DNA from 4 places in the Priestia sp. BR_2 genome. Region 3 is predicted to be linked to each of the others. Evidence: predicted binding sites of a transcription regulator. Region 3 holds the regulator's gene; each other region holds the start of a gene.
The links. Region 3 encodes LexA, which represses DNA repair genes until DNA is damaged. Its sites were predicted from a motif close to CGAACATATGTTCG; they were not measured.

Region 1: a site for LexA is predicted at 3,521-3,534, ahead of recA (recombinase RecA). Genes of this name have one in related genera too.
Region 2: a site for LexA is predicted at 1,997-2,010, ahead of RB298_RS27135 (YhjD family protein). Genes of this name have one in related genera too.
Region 4: a site for LexA is predicted at 2,481-2,494, ahead of RB298_RS10910 (YhjD family protein). Genes of this name have one in related genera too.

What each region holds. Positions count from the first base shown of each region.
Region 1 covers NZ_JAVFHM010000282.1:91,628-96,843, forward strand. Annotated here, with positions in the region: gene RB298_RS22325 (helix-turn-helix domain-containing protein) at 1-217, shown strand, start outside; gene RB298_RS22330 (hypothetical protein) at 294-467, shown strand; gene RB298_RS22335 (YajQ family cyclic di-GMP-binding protein) at 619-1,110, shown strand; gene pgsA (CDP-diacylglycerol--glycerol-3-phosphate 3-phosphatidyltransferase) at 1,375-1,962, shown strand; gene RB298_RS22345 (competence/damage-inducible protein A) at 2,064-3,326, shown strand; gene recA (recombinase RecA) at 3,604-4,665, shown strand; gene RB298_RS22355 (regulatory protein RecX) at 4,804-5,216, shown strand, end outside.
Region 2 covers NZ_JAVFHM010000312.1:100,171-105,386, reverse strand. Annotated here, with positions in the region: gene RB298_RS27155 (endonuclease/exonuclease/phosphatase family protein) at 1-324, shown strand, start outside; gene RB298_RS27150 (hypothetical protein) at 340-825, shown strand; gene RB298_RS27145 (hypothetical protein) at 844-1,038, shown strand; gene RB298_RS27140 (ATP-dependent DNA ligase) at 1,035-1,904, opposite strand; gene RB298_RS27135 (YhjD family protein) at 2,053-2,436, shown strand; gene RB298_RS27130 (DNA polymerase IV) at 2,436-3,701, shown strand; gene RB298_RS27125 (YolD-like family protein) at 3,698-4,036, shown strand; gene RB298_RS27120 (YqaE/Pmp3 family membrane protein) at 4,164-4,361, opposite strand; gene RB298_RS27115 (helix-turn-helix domain-containing protein) at 5,012-5,216, shown strand, end outside.
Region 3 covers NZ_JAVFHM010000185.1:45,340-50,555, reverse strand. Annotated here, with positions in the region: gene RB298_RS09615 (HAD family hydrolase) at 1-732, opposite strand, end outside; gene RB298_RS09610 (hypothetical protein) at 776-1,300, opposite strand; gene RB298_RS09605 (DUF896 domain-containing protein) at 1,459-1,665, opposite strand; gene RB298_RS09600 (LysM peptidoglycan-binding domain-containing protein) at 1,957-2,328, opposite strand; gene lexA (transcriptional repressor LexA) at 2,505-3,131, shown strand; gene RB298_RS09590 (hypothetical protein) at 3,222-4,010, opposite strand; gene RB298_RS09585 (RNA polymerase sigma factor) at 4,003-4,548, opposite strand; gene RB298_RS09580 (stalk domain-containing protein) at 4,681-5,216, opposite strand, start outside.
Region 4 covers NZ_JAVFHM010000188.1:123,651-128,866, reverse strand. Annotated here, with positions in the region: gene pdxR (MocR-like pyridoxine biosynthesis transcription factor PdxR) at 1-300, shown strand, start outside; partial or broken gene RB298_RS10920 (transcriptional regulator) at 556-696, opposite strand; gene RB298_RS10915 (sensor domain-containing diguanylate cyclase) at 762-2,351, opposite strand; gene RB298_RS10910 (YhjD family protein) at 2,543-2,905, shown strand; gene RB298_RS10905 (DNA polymerase IV) at 2,917-4,182, shown strand; gene RB298_RS10900 (YolD-like family protein) at 4,179-4,511, shown strand; gene RB298_RS10895 (hypothetical protein) at 4,508-4,675, shown strand; gene RB298_RS10890 (putative glycolipid-binding domain-containing protein) at 4,653-5,216, shown strand, end outside.

The sequences.
Region 1 (5,216 bases), on a different contig from region 3:
CGGTGCTTCGCTGAGCTTTGACATGGACAGCCAGGGACTCTTCGTGAAATCGGGGAATTCCGCTGCAACGACCATTACGGTTGGCGGCCAGCCCGTAACGGACGGCAAGTCCACGTCGCGCATCGTGCTGGAGCCGGCCGATGGTTCCGCAAGCACCATGGATAATACGGGTACCGGGGATACATCAGATACATCGGATACCACCGACTTCGAATAATTGCCTGTCCCCCAGGTCATCATAACAGCATGCAGCTGCATGCTGTTATTTCACTTCCCGAAAGAGGTGATGCTCTGTGACGGTCAATTGGATTATATTCGGACTAGGCGTTATCGTCAGCCTCTTAGGCTATTATTTGATTCCGAGCAGCTGGGGGTATGGCATATTAGGCTTTGGGCTGGCACATATTTTACTCGGCATACTGAGTATGTTCCGCCGTCCGGTGCATGATGAGAAAGCTAGCAGTTGAGGGAGCGGGCTTCGTTTTCGCCGGATGATGTTGGCGATAAGCGGAGTCTTTTTCGTTCCTGATCCATCGCGGATTCCTTACAGGATTAGACTTGTCTCTCGGTTTTACCTATAATAGAAGCATTATCGCCAAATGAAAGGAAGGATTCACCATGGCTTCAGAAAGCTCATTTGATATCGTATCCAAAATGGATATGCAGGAACTTACCAATGCGGTTAATCAAGCGGAGCGCGAGATCGAAAACCGTTTTGACTTCAAGGGCAGCAAGAGCAGCTTGAAGCTGGACAAGGACGCGCTGGTCATTGCCTCCGATGACGAGTACAAACTCAACGCCGTTATCGATATTTTGCAGACCAAGATGGTGAAGCGGGGCTTGTCGCTTAAAAATGTGGAGTACGGTAAGATCGAGCCGGCTTCCATGGGTACCGTCCGTCAGCGTCTGACCTTGAAGCAGGGAATCGACCAGGAGAATTCCAAAAAGATCAATATTTTGATCCGTGATTCCAAGCTGAAGGTCAAGAGCCAGATTCAAGGCGACCAGATTCGGGTAACCGGAAAAAGCAAGGATGATCTTCAGCAGATCATGCAGCTGCTTCGCAAAGCGGACCTTTCCTTGGATCTGCAATTCACCAATTTTAAATAAACGCTCCTCTCCCTCCAAGCAATAAGGGGTGGGCTCGGCTGGTTTGTTTCTTTTGACAGGGCGTCAACGGAAATATTATACTAAAAAACGATATATAAGGATTAACGTATACATAGATTACTGGGGGATGAAAATGACAGACAGCGATGCACGCTTCAAACCCTTTAGGCTCTTGGGAAGAGCGACCCTGATGACATGCAGAAGGATAACCGCTGCAGGGTCTGCCGAGTTAACAAGACAACCCGTTGCAAGGGAGGTTGCCCCATGAATTTACCCAATCGTATCACGTTGGCCCGCATTTGCTTGATCCCTGTCATGATGATTTTCCTGCTGGTGGATTTTGATTTTTATCCGGATCCCATTGTGTGGAATGATTTTGTCCTGCCCTATAACCAATTGATTGCGGCACTGATATTCATACTTGCTGCAAGCACGGACGGCATTGACGGGTATCTGGCCCGGAAAAACAATATGGTGACGAATCTGGGTAAACTTCTGGATCCGCTGGCGGACAAACTGCTGGTTGCGGCCATACTCATATCGCTTGTAGAGATGGGAAAATGCGAATCCTGGATTGCTGTTGTCATCATCAGCAGGGAATTTGCGGTGACTGGCTTGAGACAAATTGCGCTTCTGGAAGGTTCGGTAGTCGCAGCAGGTCAATCCGGAAAAATCAAGACGGTGATTCAGATCGTGGCGATTGTCGCGCTTCTGATCAACAATTTCCCGTTTGTATTTTTGGGGATTCCGTTTGATGTCATTGCGATCTGGGCTGCCGCGCTGATTACGATCTATTCGGGAATCGAATATTTTGTCCAGAACAGGCACCTTCTCAAAGGTACCGGGGCATAACGGCAATAGGAGCCATCCTATTGCTTTTTTCTTCCGCCGGGTAAGAATAACGAAGGCAGCTACTAACGAAGAGATAGAAGATACGGGAGGATCGATGAATCATGAAAGCAGAAATCATTGCAGTTGGAACAGAACTTCTCCTCGGACAGATCGTGAATACCAACGCACAGTATTTGTCCAGACAGCTTGCTTCAATGGGGATCGACGTGTACTATCAAACCGTTGTCGGGGACAACCTGGAGAGGCTCAAGGAGGCCTTGCGCCTGTCCAGCAGCAGAGCCGATATTGTACTCCTGTCCGGCGGTCTCGGTCCCACGCAGGACGATCTGACGAAGGATGCGCTGGCTTCCTTTCTAAATCGTTCCTTGCATATCGACCGGATGGCCATGGACCGGATTGAACGCTTCTTTCATGAGCGGGGATCCGTCATGACCGAGAACAATCGGCGCCAGGCTCTCGCCATCGAGGGAGGCACCCCGCTTCCGAACGAGACAGGCCTGGCCGTCGGGAACGCGGTATCCTATGAAGGCACTCATTATATCGTTTTGCCGGGGCCGCCCAAAGAATTGATGCCGATGTTTGAGCAGGAGGCCAAGCCTTGGCTTCTGCAGCATGTGCTCACGGATGAGCTTCCCATCTATTCGAAGATGCTCAAATTCGCGGGCATCGGGGAGTCCGCGCTGGATCAGCGCCTGGAGGACCTGATTACGGCCCAGACCGATCCGACGATTGCTTTGTATGCCAAGGATGGGGAGGTCACCGTCCGCATCTCCACGAAGGCCTCCAGCGAGTCTGAGGCGATGGTCCGGCTGAATGAACTCGAAGCCAGGATCCGGGAGAGAGGGCCTGAATTTATGTATGCCAACGAGGATGTGCCCATCGAAAAGGTCATCGTGGACATGATGGCAGATCGAAGCTGGACCCTGAGCGCGGCGGAGAGCTGCACGGGAGGACTTGTAGCGGAGACCCTGACCTCCATTCCCGGAAGCGCATCGATGTTTCTTGGGGGGATCATCTGTTACACCAACCAGATCAAGGAGAAGCTTGTGCATATCCCGCATGCGCTGCTGGAGGGGGACGATGCGCCGGGTGCCGTCAGTGCGGAGGTTGCTGAAGCGCTTGCGGATCATGTCCGGATGGTAACCGACAGCGACTTCGGTTTATCGGTGACAGGCGTGGCAGGTCCGGGTTACGCGGAACGCAAGCCTATAGGGCTGGTCTACATCGGATTGTCCCAAAGGGGCAAAGAAACGGAAGTGCATGAGCTGAACCTCCAAGGCAACCGCGAAACGATCCGGCTCCGCGCAACCAAGGCGCTGCTATACCGGCTTTGGCAGCGTCTCGTAGCCTCTGAGCAGGCTTAGGCTTCGTGGCCAAAGGCTTTGGAAAAGTAAAAAATTTACACCTTGCTAAATAGCTGTTCTTGAATTCAGGAACCGTTCCAAGTATAATGGGAAATACGGAAGAACCGTGGCATATCGATTGATGTTGCCACGGTTCTTGTTCTTTATACATAGGGTTCGGAGCATGAACGGGAAGGGGAGCTGAATAAAAAAAACGAATGTATGTTCGAAAAAAGCTTGGCAAACGTGTCAAAACAAGGTATGATAAGACTATCAACAGTGAAGGGTTGTGGAACAATTGTCAGATCGTCGTGCTGCGCTGGAAATGGCGCTTCGCCAGATAGAGAAACAGTTCGGAAAAGGTTCCATCATGAAACTGGGTGAATCCACCCATATGCAGGTAGAGATTGTGCCAAGCGGATCGTTGGCATTGGATATAGCTTTAGGAACCGGCGGCTTGCCTAGAGGCCGGATTATTGAAGTGTACGGACCGGAATCCTCCGGTAAAACAACAGTAGCCCTGCATGCTATCGCAGAGGTTCAGAAGGCTGGCGGACAAGCTGCATTTATTGATGCCGAGCATGCTCTGGATCCATCCTATGCAAACAAATTGGGCGTTAACATTGATGAATTGCTGCTCTCCCAACCGGATACGGGCGAGCAGGCGCTGGAAATTGCGGAAGCTCTGGTACGGAGCGGCGCCGTCGATGTCATCGTTATTGACTCGGTTGCCGCGCTTGTACCGAAAGCCGAGATCGAAGGTGACATGGGTGATTCCCACGTGGGTCTGCAAGCCCGTCTGATGTCCCAGGCTCTTCGTAAATTGTCGGGTGCCATCAATAAGTCGAAAACGATTGCCATCTTTATCAACCAGCTTCGCGAGAAGGTTGGCGTTATGTTCGGTAACCCTGAAACAACCCCAGGCGGACGTGCTCTGAAGTTCTATTCCACGGTTCGTTTGGACGTGCGTCGAATTGAGAGCATCAAAATGGGCAACGATGTGGTGGGTAACCGCACACGGATTAAGGTTGTTAAGAACAAGGTAGCTCCACCTTTCAAACAGGCCGAGCTTGATATTATGTACGGCGAAGGCATCTCTAGAGAGGGAAGCCTGATCGATATCGGTACGGAACTGGATATCGTGGATAAGAGCGGAGCATGGTATTCTTATGCGGGTGACCGTCTTGGTCAAGGCCGCGAGAATGCGAAGCAGTTCTTGAAGGAGAATCCGGAGATCGCCAGCGTGATCGAGAACAAGATCCGTGAAGCGAGTAACCTGACGACGGCTGTTCCTGAGCCTTCCGATAAGGAGAAGGAACAAGAGCAATTGGAAGAGCAAGAGTTGTTTAAGGTAGAGTAATAAATCGCTGATTAACGATGACAGTGTTGGGGACCGTCCGGTGTGGGTAACGCCAGACGGTCTTCTTTGCATTTATTTCTGCCGAATCATTGGTCTTGACGAGTGTCGAGAAGCGTGCAGCCGTGAAGGGAGCGTCGTATGGATATAGAGAATAAAGAAATGTCGGGACAGGCGGATTCCTCGGGAATTGGACATTTTCCGGAAGACGAGGATCTGGTCATAACCTCTGTCGAAATGCTGAAAAAGCCCAAACACCGGTATCAAATCGCGTTCGGTCCGTACCTTATGACCGTTCATGAAGACGTGATGCTTAAATATCGCATGTTAAAGGGAAATGTTTTTCGCAAGGAAGAGCTGCAGGAGATTGTCGTGGCAGATGAGCGGCAGCGGGCTTACGTCGAAGCGCTGAATCATTTGGCGCGGAAACCAAGGACGACCCAAGAGATCACGCAGCGTTTGCAGCAAAAGGGGTTCGAGCCCAGCAGCGTGGAGACGACGCTGGAACGCCTCGAGAAGGACAAGCTGGTGGATGACGCGCTGTACGCTAAGAT
Region 2 (5,216 bases), on a different contig from region 3:
GCATTTCATGCGATACCCACTAAGATTGAAGCATCCAGATTTGAGAGAGTTATAAGAGGACGAAGGTTTACCATGTTTTATAACCCAATGTGGAATTTATTTGGGGATGAGGTTAGCCCAGCGGGAACCTACTTTTATAATTCCTCAAGTCAATTTATGATAAATTGGAATATGTTTGATCAAGTTATTTTAAGACCAGGGTTAATCCCTCATTTTGATCTTAATGAGTTAAAAATATTAACCAAATCCAATGAAAAATCACTAACAGATCATAATGGAAGACCCAAAGTTAGTGATCATTTACCAATATGTTTTGCATTGTGAAGGGAGTCTTGATTTATGGATAATAATCTTTGGCCACAATTTAATAGCTTTTCTCAAATACAAACACCACAAAAAATTCTTGAAATACAGGGTAAAAAACTAATGGAACTAACAAATGGGCTCGTGTATGGATCAGTAAGTGAAAGTATGCGCTCTGCTGACAAGCCCATGAAAGGCGAAAGTTTACTGGCATTAACCCTTAGTAATAAAGACTATGATTTTAACTTTCGATTTGAGTTAGCCAGTAAGTATTTAACCAATTATAGATTCCAAATGTTTATAATTTCGCACAATATTGATATCTACCCTTTAAAACTTAAACTAGACCCTCCAACAGCTCAAGAAATAGGAATTGAAGAAGTTGTTTCAATTATAGACGAGGATGATTTTATAAGTACCTTATCACAAATATTTAAAAGTGATAGAGTAACTAGGATAGTTTATAACATTATGCAACTTGCGGATTCCGGTACAAATAGAATAGATGACTTACCTTTTTAATAAGGAAGGAAGAGGCTAATGAATCGGTATATGAAGTCTATTACTTCGCCAATTCAACTATTCACTGCTAAATTAGATGGTACCCCAATTGCAGTTTTTATTGGTCTTGAAATGGTTGGTTGTGGCAAAATTGATGAAATAACAGACTTCATTGTTAAAATTGGTGACGAATTTTATGTTCGGGATGCGTGTACTTTTAAATATGTCATCTAGACTATAATAAACTTCGTGAAAACTGGACTACGCAAAAGCCCCGACTTGGTCCAGTTCCTCATCTTAACCTCAGCTCTTATTCGCGGCTCAATGTATACGAAATTATGGTCTTCTCCAATAATCAACGACTTCACAACGTTATAAAATGCCTTCTTGTGCGTAGGATTTGCGCCCAGCTCGATAATACCGGCTGGGCGCATCTTTGCGTTGTCTAGTGCCGGCACGGCCACCAGCCATCCGAACTCCTCTTTGCGGTAGCCGGTGATGAATACGTCTTCGTACGACCAGTTTATCACTTTTCGCCAATTATCCGATCGGTGCCCTGTTTCATATGCGCTATCCTTTCGTTTACCGACAACGCCCTCCATCTCGCGTTCCTCAATCTGCATAAACAGTGCTTCGCCTGCGCCTTCAATGAAGGGTATAACACCGAAGCTCGCAGAGGGCAGCGAAACAGACGCGAGTATTTCTTTACGCTCCATAAGCGGCAACCTGCGAAGATCTTTACCGTTATACTGCAACACGTCGAATATAACGAAAGTGGACGGCAAAGTCCGGGCTAATGCCGCAATTTTATCCGTCTTCTTCGCTTGGAAACGTGACATAACGGATTCAAAAACGGAAATGCCAGTCACTGGATCAACGCATGCAATCTCTCCGTCCAAAATAATGTCATGCGGGAATAGAGCGCTAGCTATCTCGGGATATTGGCGCGTACAGTCGTTGTTATGGCGTGTATATAGACGGACTACGCCGTTCTGCTGCGAGAAGATCAAGCGGTGGCCGTCGATCTTAGGTTCAAATATATAACGCGAGTCCGAGAACGGAGCTTGCGCGGTTGCGAGTAACATCGGATCAATAAACATAAATACACCTCACTGTAATTATAACGTTCAAGGTTATGCGGATCAGGCGGTAAGTTATGACATTACATAAGGGTTAAATTTACATTGATAAAAGAACGAATGTTCGCATATAATACAAACAAACGTTCTCGTTATGAGGTGGATAGATATGTTGAGTATTGGGCTTAAACCAGACGAAAGCAAGCTAGTGAAGGACTACACGTTATTACCTTTATTACTTGATGTACTGGAACATGATCGGGGAGTCCTTTGCCGATCAGACTTAAAGACACCAGAACTGACCAATGCCATGATCGACCATTTACAATCTGCAGCATTAGCGGAATTAACGGAAGCACGTAGGAGCATGCGCAAAAAAGGCTTAAAGGTGTACGAAAATCGAAAGACAAAGCTTGGAATCGAGGTTGAATTTGTTTGTAGAGGATATCACCATAAGCTGTCCATGCTTTGGGGATTAATCGAGGCAGAAATTGAGCAGAGATCTTACACTTATCTGGGGTTAAAAATCGCAGAGAAGGGTTGGATACACTAATGCCTGCTAACCGAGTAGTGTTTCTAGGTGACTGTCAGTCCTTCTATGCTTCTGTTGAAAAAGCAGACCATCCAGAATATAAAGATCGCCCTGTGGTAGTTGCCGGGGATCCGGAAAGACGGTCCGGAATCGTATTGGCTGCATGTCCTCTCGCTAAGGCGAAGGGGATAACGACAGCGGAAAGACTAGGTGAGGCACTTGCTAAATGTCCTGACCTTGTCGTCATCAAACCACGGATGCAAAAGTATATTGACGTCTCGATGCAAATCACGGAAATATACAAGAGCTATACTGATCTTGTTGAGCCGTATAGTATCGATGAGCAATTTTTAGACGTGACTGGTTCGCTACATCTATTTGGCACGCCAGTCGAGTTGGCGGAAACAATTCAGCGCCATGTTATGGATGCGACCGGTGTCTACGCACGTTTCGGTATTGGTGAAACCAAGATCCTCGCGAAGACAGCCTGCGACAATTACGCTAAGAAGAATCCATCCGGAATCTACACGTTGTCAAAGGAAACGTTGGCCGACACGCTTTGGAAACTCCCCGTTAGCTGTATGTTTATGGCCGGCAGCAAGATGACGCGTCACTTTAACGTAATGGGTCTACCAACGATCGGCAGCGTTGCTCAGACGCCGCTTGCCAAGTTAAAACAGATGATGCGTCGTAAGTTCGGTAAAAACTCCGATATCTCTGCGGAAATGTATTGGCGAATTGCTAACGGTATCGATGATAGTCCAGTACGGCCAGGTACGCACAGTGTTGACCCTAAATCTGTAGGACACATGATGACCCTCCCTCGGGATTACACCAAGCTAGAAGAAATCAAGGTCGTGCTACTTGAGCTGACTGAATTGGTTTGCCAGAGATGCAGGGGGCTTGGTTTTATGGGGCACGTTGTATCGGTCGGCTGTATGGGAGCCGACTTCGATCGCCCTACGGGATTTTCGCGTCAAATGAAGATGGAGGACCCGTCTAATATCACGAATCAGGTATACCGCTGGGCTTGCCGGTTGCTTGAAACGTATTGGGATGGCTTACCGATTCGGAGGGTCGGTATTAGTTTGTCGCAGTTTTCAGCGGATACGGAATATCAAATGTCATTGTTTGATACTGGACGGGAGCGGTCAATGGCACTTGAACGGGTGACTGATGCCCTGAAAAACAAATATGGAAACTCTATTGTGATTAGAGCAGTATCCAAAACAGACGCAGGCCAAGCGCTGGACCGATCAGCTAAGATAGGAGGACATTATAAATGACAGAACGAAAGAGGCTAGAGGGTAATGGGCTATGGGAATCAAGTCGTATGATGTTGCCTGAGCACAAAGTTGCCATAAATATCAAAAATAAAGAAGAGGGTCGAAAAGAAAGGCCAATATTGGATTCTCAGGAGCTTGAGCTAATCGAAAGTACGTTGGCTGAGTCATTTAATGAACACAGTACTGTTACTATTCGACTTTTTAATGAGTATGAGCATGTTGAGTTAACCGGTATCGTTGTAACGATCCATACCTTTAGACGTGAGATCAAGCTAGCGACTGCATCAGGTGAATGGGAATGGATAAAAATCGAGGATATAGTTTCGGCAAATTGAAAATACTCGCCAAAAGAGAATTCAGTTTGCTCAGGCTGACAGGGTAATTTTTGAAATTTCACAAGTTGGGAATATGAAAAGACCTTGCTACACGGCAATGTCAATAATATATAATGTCATGGTTGATTTAATTTCGTTGATTTTGAATCGCACGAATCAATTTTTCGTTCCTCTTGTCAGCTTTATAGTTGTTTACCACGAGGATTGCGTGAATGACTCCTGGAACATAAGCGCACAGGGTAAGGATGATGTTTAAGAGAAATTGTCCAGGCTTTCCACAGGACAAGATAGCAAGTGGGGGGATAAGGCAAAGAAGATACCGCATAATTACTTTCTCCTTTATTGAGATGTTTGAAATTAGTCTAACAGAAGTAGGAAAATATTTCTATAACAATTAGCATTTACTGAGGTGTTCTTGAATCACTTATCTGATCTGACTATCCAAGAAACACAGAAAAGACCCTTCCAGCCAATTAGCCGGTTGGGTCTTATTTCGTGGATACCTAAGATAGAGTTTACCACTTAGCAATTAGGATCCCTAACGTCACCAAGCTGATTACAATCGATGTCGTGCTTAATACCATTGTTGCTTTGTACATCCTGGTAATGTTCATACCTTCAGCTCCTTTGTGATATAATTAAGGAGAGAAGAACAACGCCTTATATTTCACCAACCCTTTAGGGAGAGCCCTTTTTTAGGGCTCCCTTCCGGGTCATCTGATTAGTCGACCAGAGCGGTGATGAGGTTGATGATTGAACCAGCTAAGCCAATGGTTGCACCCATTAGCATGAGCCTTGCGATTCTTTCATCTCGTTGTTCTTCTTTCCTTGTTTTTCTCATCCTTGTCTCACCTCCTTATACATTTATTATACAACGAAATTCGTTGAATTTCAACTATTTCAGTTGAATTTTTTTAACGAATTTCGTTGATATTTTATTGCGAGATGGGTATACTGTTTTTGAGGTGATAGACCATGTTGATATTGAAGTTGAACGAACATATGGAAGAAAAGCGTGTTAATACTCGTCAGTTAAGTGAGATGACAGGGATACGTTGGAATACAATCGATGATATGGCTAAGAACAAGGCAAAGCATTGGGCTCCGGATAATCTAGAGAAGGTTATGATTGCGTTAGGGATCGAGAATATAGCGGATTTGATTGAATATAAAAAAGACT
Region 3 (5,216 bases):
AATGGCCGGATCATGAGGCCGGTCTACCCGATTGATCCAAACCGTATGCAGTCCTGCGGCATTGCCGCCTTTAATATCTGTGGTCAGCTTATCTCCCACCATCACGGCCTGATCCGCCTCGACGCCTAACAGATCAAGCGCATGCTTGAATATGGAAACATCCGGCTTGCCTTTGCCGAAATCACCCGAGATAATAATGTGGTCAAAATAAGGGACCAGTTCCGGAACGCCATCAAGCTTCTCCTGCTGCAAATCCGGACTTCCGTTCGTTAGAAGCAGCAGCTTCACGTTACCCTGCAATTCCTTCAGCACTTCAAAGGTTTCTTCATATACGTAAGGTCTTGTTCTGCGTTCCGCAGCAAATTGCGTTGCCAACGTCTCAGCCAACGCTTCATTATCAACGCCAAGGCGATGAAGTCCGCGACGCCAGGATTCCTTGCGGTATACGGGAGCCAATTCTTGCAGCTTTCGGAATTCGGGCTGGGATCCAGCCGTAAAATTAGCCCACAAGCCTTCAAACGGATTGATCCCGATCATTTTGGTAAAAGCAAAAGTATCATAGGATTCATACAATGCTCTTGCTTCTTCACGCACCGCGGCCAAAAGCGCGCCGGCATCAACGCCGGTTTCCGCCGCTCCGGCTTGGCATGTCACTTCAAACGCTTCTTCTACACTGCGTTCATCCCACAACAACGTATCGTCCAAATCAAACAAAACCGCAGCAATCGGCATTTCTCTCCCACTCCTCATATACATTGTGATCTACTCAATCGGGTTAGTTGTGCTCCACTGGAATTTGATGAGTCTTTGCAAACTCTTCCAATCTTTCGCCCATGGCTTTGGTATCGTAAAGATTCATCATTCGTGAGAACACCCAGTTGCCTGCTTTTCCCTTGCCTTGGATCACGACGGAACCCGAAGCCAATTTGATCTTCTCGATATCCGATACGGCCAGACGGCGTTCCCGGTTGAACTTCATGGTCGACACGGAAGCCCGCTCAATCTTCAAATAAGGCTTGCGGAGAAATATCATGAGCGCCAACAGGATATACAAGCTGACGCCAACCCAATTCAATACATCATTGCTTCCGCCGGCTGCCTGTGAAGTTGCCGTTCCGAGAAGCGCATACAAACCGGCCAATGCAACAAGCACTAACGGAAGTACATACTTACGTCCCTTAAACACGTCATGCTTATCATTAATCGCAGACCCTTGATACGAGGTCAATCCCTGCTTTTTGCGCTGTTTGTTAAGTTGCGACATATTTTTGCTGACTTTTCTTTCCCATGAACGTGACATTTGGTTCCCCCTGAACTCATAATCAAAATGTTTATAAACCATATAAACTTGGGGTAACCGTAATCGATTATCCGAATGACCGGTACCCCAAGTATTATTATGCTATCCTTCGATCTGTTCGCGGATCCTCTGAATATATATCCTTGAACGGTTATCGACTAGTGCTTTAATCGCGGGCCGCCTTTTTGTTCGTTTTCATCAACCCATTCAATCGATTCCAGCTGTTGTCTAAAGTTACTGCGAATATTGTTAAGGTATATTTCCCGAAGCTCGGCCCGTTCTTTGAGCTCCTCCTCGGTCAACCCTTCATTCTTCTTCTTTCTTGCTAATACATTGATGCGTTCTACCAAAGTATCGATGTCCATGACTTCTCCTCCAATTTCGATATCATGTATAACTTAAACATGTGAAAAAGAGCTTGTCAAGGCAACTGAGCCCTTGCAAACTCTTCTAAGAACAAATAGGAACATATGATGCGCATAAACGAATACCGTCTATGGGGAGGTAATCTATAGTTATCTATTGTAAACGCGCTATTACGCGTAAATGATTCAATCTGACAAGCAGAATATGATGTGTAATTAAACAGGAAGTAACCAGTAGTATGTGATGATTATATGGAGTATGAATGCCAATTGGTTAGAAGCAACGTCAAATCACCAAACCGGCAATGACAGCACTTCCCCAGCCTGTATGTCCGGACCCTTCAATCCGTTCATTCTTCGTATGCTATCCAGATATACGCGTGTATCCATATCCGCAGGTTTGTGAAGGGAAGCAATTCGCCACAAGCTATCGCCATATTGAACGATCACCTGCTTCTCTCCAGTCGGCTTCTCTGTCCCACCGGCAAAAACGGAATATGCACCTGTCCAAAAGATGGCCACAATTAGCAGGGTGAACAACAGTTTATTCAAAGGGATCGAAGCTATCTTCGATTTCAAGTAAATGCCCAAAGTCTTCGATGATTGTTCTGTTACCACCGGAACGTTCTCATAAATGCTGCGGTATGTACTGTATTTCAACATGGAATCATCATCTCCCAAACAAGTGTTCTCTTATGGATTCATCTTAACACGAACACTTGTTTGATTCAATACCCAAAAGAACATTTGTTCTATTTTTATTTTAGAACTTATGTTTGTACGAACGGTAGTTCTATGTTATAATTTTCCCAAACGTTACTAAATGGGGTTGATACGGCATGTCGAAAATTTCCAGCCGCCAGCTGGCGATCTTAGAGTTTATCCGCAACGAAGTTCGTAGCAAGGGTTACCCGCCTTCTGTCCGGGAAATCGGCGAGGCTGTCGGACTAGCTTCCAGTTCTACGGTCCATGGTCATCTGGACCGTTTGGAGAAGAAAGGCCTGATCCGCCGTGACCCTACGAAACCAAGAGCGATCGAGCTGCTTGGCCAAGAAGAATCCGAGAGCGCGAATCTGTTTACGCACACCATTGCCAGAGTGCCTGTCGTCGGGAAAGTCACAGCAGGCGTGCCGATTACGGCCATGGAGAACATTGAAGACTATTTCCCGCTCCCGCAGCATTACGTGGGCGACGATAAGGTGTTCATGTTGTCCGTAGTCGGCGACAGTATGATTGAAGCCGGCATTCACAGCGGTGACTACGTCATCGTTCGCCAGCAGCAAACCGCGGACAATGGTGACATTGTCGTAGCAATGACAGAAGAAGATGAAGCAACCGTGAAGACCTTCTATAAGGAGAAGGATCATGTACGATTGCAGCCGGAGAATCCTACCTATGAGCCGCTGCGCTTGAACCATGTTACGATTCTCGGGAAAGTGATCGGTCTCTTCAGGGACGTACACTAATTCCGTAGAATTATGAATAAGAGGTTACCTTCCTTATTTGGATGGTAACCTCTTCGCTTTTTGTATATAGACAATGGAAGATAATCCTGACTAGTTTGCCAACACCATTACGCCTTGCTTAAGATCCAGTCGATACATCCGCTTAGGTTTATATTCCGGCGAACCTTCGCCTCCCGGTCCCTCCGTAGACTGCAGAACAAGCTTATTCTCCTTCACCTCGGGAGTCGTACCTGGTCTATAATACGAAAAGTAGGATACCAAGGACTCATCCTGAAATCGAAGCTGCACGGCATTACCCGTTTCATGCTCTACGGCGAACGAATAGATTTGTATGCCATGACAGTCCCTATATTGCGGTGCGAGTATAAATACATCGGCATCTTGAAACGGCAGGCGAATCATATCAACCGGAGCAGATGTCGGTTGAATAAATGTAAGCCCCTCCAGCGTAGTGACTTCATTTGTAACTTGGTTAGTGCTATACTGCACGCTGTAGTTTCCGGTAAACGACCGATCCGTTTCGATACCGAAGCAGCTCGGTGCACCCAATGTCGTTATTTTTTCCTGTCCAACTGCAATAACGTTTAACCGTCCTTCATCCGTTACGCCTTGTGCCCGGATTGTCTCCTCCTTAGTAGGGGGCATAGTCCCTGCTTTCTGTTGTTCGTCCCCGCCATAAGGCAATTGAAAGGCAATTAAAATAATCAGAAGCATGCACCCGCCAGCCAATCCAACTTGTAAGTACTTTCGACGTTCAGGTTTGCTGTCGGTGAAAATCACGGACCTATGCACGTTTTTTTTCATTTCGGACGTGAACTTTTCATTTGAAAAAGGAGCTTTTTTAGCACGGTTGTACCAGTCTGGTTTATCCTCACTCATCGTTCTTCTCCTTCATTAGTTTTTGTACTTTTTTCCTGGCCCGATGCAATCTGGATTTTACAGTGCCTATCGCAATATGAAGCAGCTTCGCAATCTCATGCATCGGCATTTCATAGTATAGGTCCAGGACCAATACTTCCCTAAGCTTGCTCGGCAAAGTCATAATCATTGCCCATATTTCATCCGTATACTGCTCGTCCCAATATTCCGCTTCTGCTGACCGGCTTGACGAACTGGCGGTAAGCTTGTCTTTAAGGATGACTTTCCGAAAGAAAAAAGCCTGTTTGTACCGAAACGCCGTATGTCGCGTGATCGTAAGCAGCCACGTTTTCAGCGTCGCCTGACCGCGAAAGGTATGTATGCCGTAATAAGCCTTAATAAAGGCTTCTTGTGCAATATCGTCTGCCAAGGCATGCTGTTTGGTCAAAAAATACGCATAATTCCACACATCGTTTCCATATTCATTCATGATTTTATCCAGCGTCTGGCTGTCCATGACCGTCATCTGCTTTAAGTATTCGAGCTCCAACCGATTCACCTCATCTAATTAGAGTCATGGAAGCGAGCAAAGGTTCCTTTTTTCGTAAAATAAAAAAGAATCTCCCGTAGGTAAGGGAAGATTCTTTATGGACTAATATTAGTGCGTGACTGAACTGATTCTGTAAAAGAATTATTTATATGTACCTGTCAGGAATATAGTGTCATCTCCTATTATATCTTTCTGAAATTTCACATTTACTTCAATTTGATTTGCATCTTCAATATCAATAACGATATGCTGTCCAATATCTTTAGGCGACAGCATAAGTTCTTTTATCTTTGTCTTGCCATTATATATCGTTACTGAGATATCATTACGGATATTAATCGGTAACAATGAAAGATCTAGTACTTTATATTTTCCTTTTGGTTCAAGAATGATCGTTTTTTCAGAATTATTAATTTCTCTCATTACGATACCTGAGCCGTAATCTTTTCCATTATGTTCGGTGTACTGCTTATCACTTGTGGTAAAGGAAGTGCTATTAATTTTGATTCCTTCTTTGGTTATAATTGTTGTATCTGGTTTTTCTCCGATAATAATTTTTTGATTCTTGCTATCATATTCAACGACCGAGCCAAGTGCCTCGGAGATCGCTTTTACAGGGATATAATTTGAGTTGTTGTATGTAATTGTTGCAAGTCTTTTTCCTGATTGATCTTTTG
Region 4 (5,216 bases), on a different contig from region 3:
CGAGCGAGCTTGCTGTACAAGCGGGATTTACTGATCGAGGCCCTGCAGAAAGAGCTGCAAGGCCTGGTTCATTTCCATGTGCCGGAGGGCGGCCTGCATCTCTGGTGCAAGATCGTGCCGGTAGTGAACGACAGCAAGCTGCTGGAGGCCGCCATTCAAAAAGGCGTTATTTTCGCGCCGGGAAGCGTGTACGGTTCGGCTTCCGGATATGTGCGATTCACTTACGCCCGTGCCAGGGCCGAGGATATCCCTTCCGGAATCTCCAAGTTCGCCCAAGCCCTGCACGCCGTCATTCAATAGGGCAGCACCGGGAGCGGTGCCCCCTGCCCTTTAGCAGGAAAAAGGTTAGCTTTCGGAAAGCTAACCTTTTTTCATGTTTTCTTTTGCCCTCTCCTCTTATCCTGATCATTTACAATAACGTCAACCCGATATATATAAACCCAAGAGGGTAATCTCGATGGACAATCTCTTGAACGAAGGGCGGTTCCGTTCAGACAGGAGGCTTCCATTCTTGTTTGACCTCCTTTTAATCCATCCATTTTTTTGATATTTTAGTTAAAAATATCCTGCCTTTGAATTCGGATAAAAAACGCGGCAAAGCTTTTCGGATAACAGCCCTTTGACTTCCTCATCGTTAAGCTCATAGTAATTCCATTTTCCGATGCGTTCGATCAAAATAATATTTGCATCCAGCATGCTCGGAATCACACCCCGATATACAAAAAAAGAGATCCGGTTCACCAAAGCGGCCAGGATGTCTCTCATGCCGATAATCCCGCCGCCACCGTGCGGTTGCGTCCTTCCCCCTTCGCCCGGTACAACGCCATATCCGCCGCTTGAAATACATCCTCCCGGTTTCCCCCGTGCTCCGGATACAGCGATACGCCGATCGATACGGTGAGCGTTCCGGAATAAGGGGTCGGGGAAATCAGGATCGCCCTGCGTATCCGTTCGGCCATACGGTATGCCGTATCCAGGCTGCGTTCGCGAAGAAGAATGACAAACTCTTCCCCGCCAAAGCGGGAGCATACCGCATCCGCGGGAGCGCAATCCACCATGACGGCTGCCACGAGCTTCAGGATCTGATCGCCGGTTTGATGGCCGTATGTATCGTTTATCGCTTTGAAATGGTCGATGTCCAGGAGAATAACGGCATACGGCTCCCCGAGCGCATCCCAAGACTCAAGACAGCGTTCCAGTTCCCGGCGATTGGACAGCCCCGTCAATGGATCCGTGATGGCCTCCTGCTGCAGCGACTGGGTCTGCTTGGCCATCGTTTCCGCAGCGGCTCCCATGATCCGGTTCAACTGGTCGGCTTCCCGGTTCCAATGCGGCCGGAATTCCTGGGAAGACACCGTTTGGCCGGCTGCTACCGATTTCGTTAATTTATAGAGCCGGGTAAACGGGGCGGCAATTCTTGCGGCCGTATATACGGCAATGAACAGCATGAGCGCGATGGGAAACAGCATGCTTCTCAGCTGGTCCTGCAAATTTCCATTGACATCGGCCAGGATGGAGCTTACCGACGTCTGCATGACGATCCCCCAGCCATTCATCGCCACGCTGGCATAACCCGTCAAGTAATCGTCGCCCTGCGTATTCGTCACGCGTTGCATGCCGCTCTCGCCATCCATGAGCCGTCTCACGACCACGTTGGAACTCACGTCCTCCCCGACCCGGCTTTCCTCCAGATGATAGAGCACCTTCCCGCCGGAATCCACGATATAGGAATAGGAGTCCTCTTCATTCCCCGCACCGGATCCGAGGATCCGATGCAATATATTGTTTTCTTCCAGATAAATCGTGCCTGCTATCATGCCGTAATACTTGCCGGATCCGTCAAAAATCGGCTCGCTCGCAAACACGATCCAGCGGCCGGTCGGACTCCTATACGGTACCGAAAGATAGGATTTTCTCTCGTTTAATGCTTGAACGGCCCCCTCCGTTATTAATCGGGCATGGTTTACCTGATTCCCCGCAGGAGAAACAACCCGAATGCTCCCCCTTTCGTCGGCCCAAAATACGGAATTGAAGTAAGGGCTGCTCTGGAGCATAAGATCAAAAATGACCTGCAGCTCCTTTTCGTCGGATGCCGCTCTTGCCTCAATGGCCGGGTTGCTTGCGGCGGCGCGCAGACTTTGGCGCATCCCCGAGAAAAGCGCCTCTATGGTAACCGCCATTTTTTGCGCGGATGATAAATTCAGCGACATGGTCGTGTCGTACAGGGACCGTTTCTCGTTTTTATACTGGATGTAGACCATGATCGACATCGTCATCAGGATGGATAATGAAACCAATGCAGGCATGACCATCGCAAGACTGATTTTGAGGCGTCGTTTGGGTATGTTCATGGAGGCTGTACCCCTACTCTTATGAAATTTTTTCCGGATGAATACACGATCTTTTCATATTACTTCACAAACGTTTTGGAGTCCATATAGGGAATGCCGCATCATGCTCTGTATTTACCAGTTGCATAACGAACGTATGTTCGTTATATAATAGTGAGGAGCATATGAAGAACGATGAGGAGGCATCAGGTATGTCTGCGTCTCCGCTGCAAACCGAGGAAGAGCTGCTGTCCGTCAAGGACTGCGTCATTCTGCCGATTTTGCTGGACGTGCTGGAGCGGGATATCCGCAGCATGAAGCATACCGGCATAAGCGACTATTACGTGCTCCATCTGCAGACCATTCAGAAGATTACGTTCGCGAAGCTCGCCGAGCTCAAGAGAAGCTGCCGCGCACGCGGCATCGCCATTCTGGAAACCCGGCGCCAGAAGCACTCCGTCACCATCCGCTACCGATGTCGCGGCTACCAGCATGACATGGAGCTGATGTGGGATTTTGTGAGGGCCGATATTCAAATGCGTCTGGCTGAAACATTTCACATTCGTCTCGAATAGGAGGAATCATCATGCATAAACGCAAGCAGCGCGTCGTTTTTCTGGCGGACTGCCAGTCCTTTTATGCCTCTGTTGAAAAAGCGGCGAATCCCGCATACCAAAACAGACCCCTGGTCGTCTCCGGCGACCCTTCCCGGCGAAGCGGCATCATTCTCGCGGCATGCCCGCTTGCGAAGGATCACGGGGTCACCACGGCGGAGCCCCTGTGGCAGGCCCAGCAGAAATGCCCCGATCTGGTCGTGATGAAACCGCGCATGAGCGCCTATATCCGGGTATCCCTGCAGATCATGAGCATTCTCGAATCCTATTCCGATCTCGTGGAGCCGTTCAGCATTGATGAGCAATTCATCGATGTGACGGCAAGCTTGGCGCACTTTGGCTGCACGCCGAAGGAGCTCGCCCGGCATATTCAGATGCGGGTGCGGCGCGAGACCGGCGTCTATACCCGAGTCGGCATCGGACGCAACAAGGTTCTTGCCAAGCTGGCCTGCGACAATTTCGCCAAGAAGAACGAGGACGGCATCTTTGAGCTGAACGAGGCCACCATGGACGCGCTCTGGGCCTGCCCCACCCATAAAATGTTCGGCGTGGGCTCGCGGACCACGAAGCATCTGGCACGGCTCGGCATCCAGACCATCGGGGAGCTGGCCCATACGCCGCTTCCCGATCTCAAATTCAAAATGAAGCGCTACATGAAAAAAAACTGCGACATCTGGAGCGAAGTGCTGTGGCGAACCGCCAACGGTTATGATGATTCCCCAGTGACGCCCGATGCATTCGACGGGCAAAAAGGAATCGGCCGGCAGACCACGCTTCCCGTCGATTATCACGACCAGCAGGACATCGATGTCGTGCTGAACGAGCTCTCCATGCTCATCTGCCAGCGGGCGCGGGCCAAAGGCTACATGGGCAACGTGGTCCACGCCGGCGCCCAGGGCGCCGATTTCGACCGGCCGGTGGGGTTCTCCCGCCAAATGAAGATTGCCGAGCCGACGCATCTGTCCCGCGAGGTGTATGCGGCTGCCAAGGAGCTGTTCCGCAAGCACTGGGACGGCGGCCCTGTCCGCAAAATCTGGGTCTCCCTCGGAGAACTGCAGAGTGACGCCGTTTACCAGCTGTCTCTCTTCGGCGACCGGGAGCGGCTCATGTATTTGGAACATACCATGGACGATATCAACAACCAATATGGTCCCTCCTCCGTTTACTTCGGCTCATCGCTAACCAAAACCAGCCAGCTGAAATTTCTGAACGCCAAGATCGGAGGACACTACAAATGAAAAAACTAACGGGAAACGGTCTATGGGAATCCAGCCGCATGATGCTGTTTGAGCATCGCGACGCCATTTTGGAGAAGCAGGGCGAGAAGCATAAGCAGACCCACCCTCTTCTGGATGAGCAGCAGATGCAGTGGATTATAGAAAAGATCAGCACGGCTTACCGGAGCAAGGAAACCATACAGCTGCAAGTATACGGGGAGTACGGAAATTACGCGGTAAACGGAAGGATCTCCCGAATCAATACCCTGAACGAGCGGTTGCTTGTCGGGGATACTTGGATTAATCTGGTAGATATACTGGAGGTTGAAACGGCGGAGACGTGTGATTGACTGCCGCGCGAATCCATATCCGCGCCGTGGCCGCGCCGCCGTCTTGCCCATGCCGGATCCCCTGCCTGCTGCCCTCTCGGATCATCGGAGCCAGGGGATACGGCCAATTCGTTACATTATGGATCAAGGATGGGATCACGTTTGAACAACAATATGCACGCTGAACAAGACCTGCAGTCCATCGGACAAAAAAACGCAAGCTCCGGCCAGTCCGGCCAGCTTCTGCAATCGCTGCTATGGAACCGGCACGATCTTCCTTCGCTGGAGCATGGCCGGCTCTATCGGCATCACGACGGATTTACGCTCACCGGAACGGTCGTAGCCAGCCTGGAAGGCCGGACTCTCCACTGTTCCTACGAGGTCGAAACCACAAGCAGCTGGGAGACCCGGAAAGTCCGGATTACGCTCTCAAGCGGCACGGAAGAACAGTCCCTTCACCTGGAACGGGATGATGAGGGCCGCTGGTGGAACGGCGATACCGAGCTCACGGCCTTTGCCGGCATGACCGACATCGATCTCGGGATCACCCCGTCCACCAACACGCTCCCGATCCGCCGCCTGCAGCTGGAGCCCGGGGAGAGCGCAACCATGACGGCCGTATGGATTCAATTCCCGAGTCTAACCGTCGTTCCCCTCCCCCAACGATACACGCGGACGGGCGAATTCGCCTACCGTTACGAGAGCAGCCACGGAGCGTATCAAGCG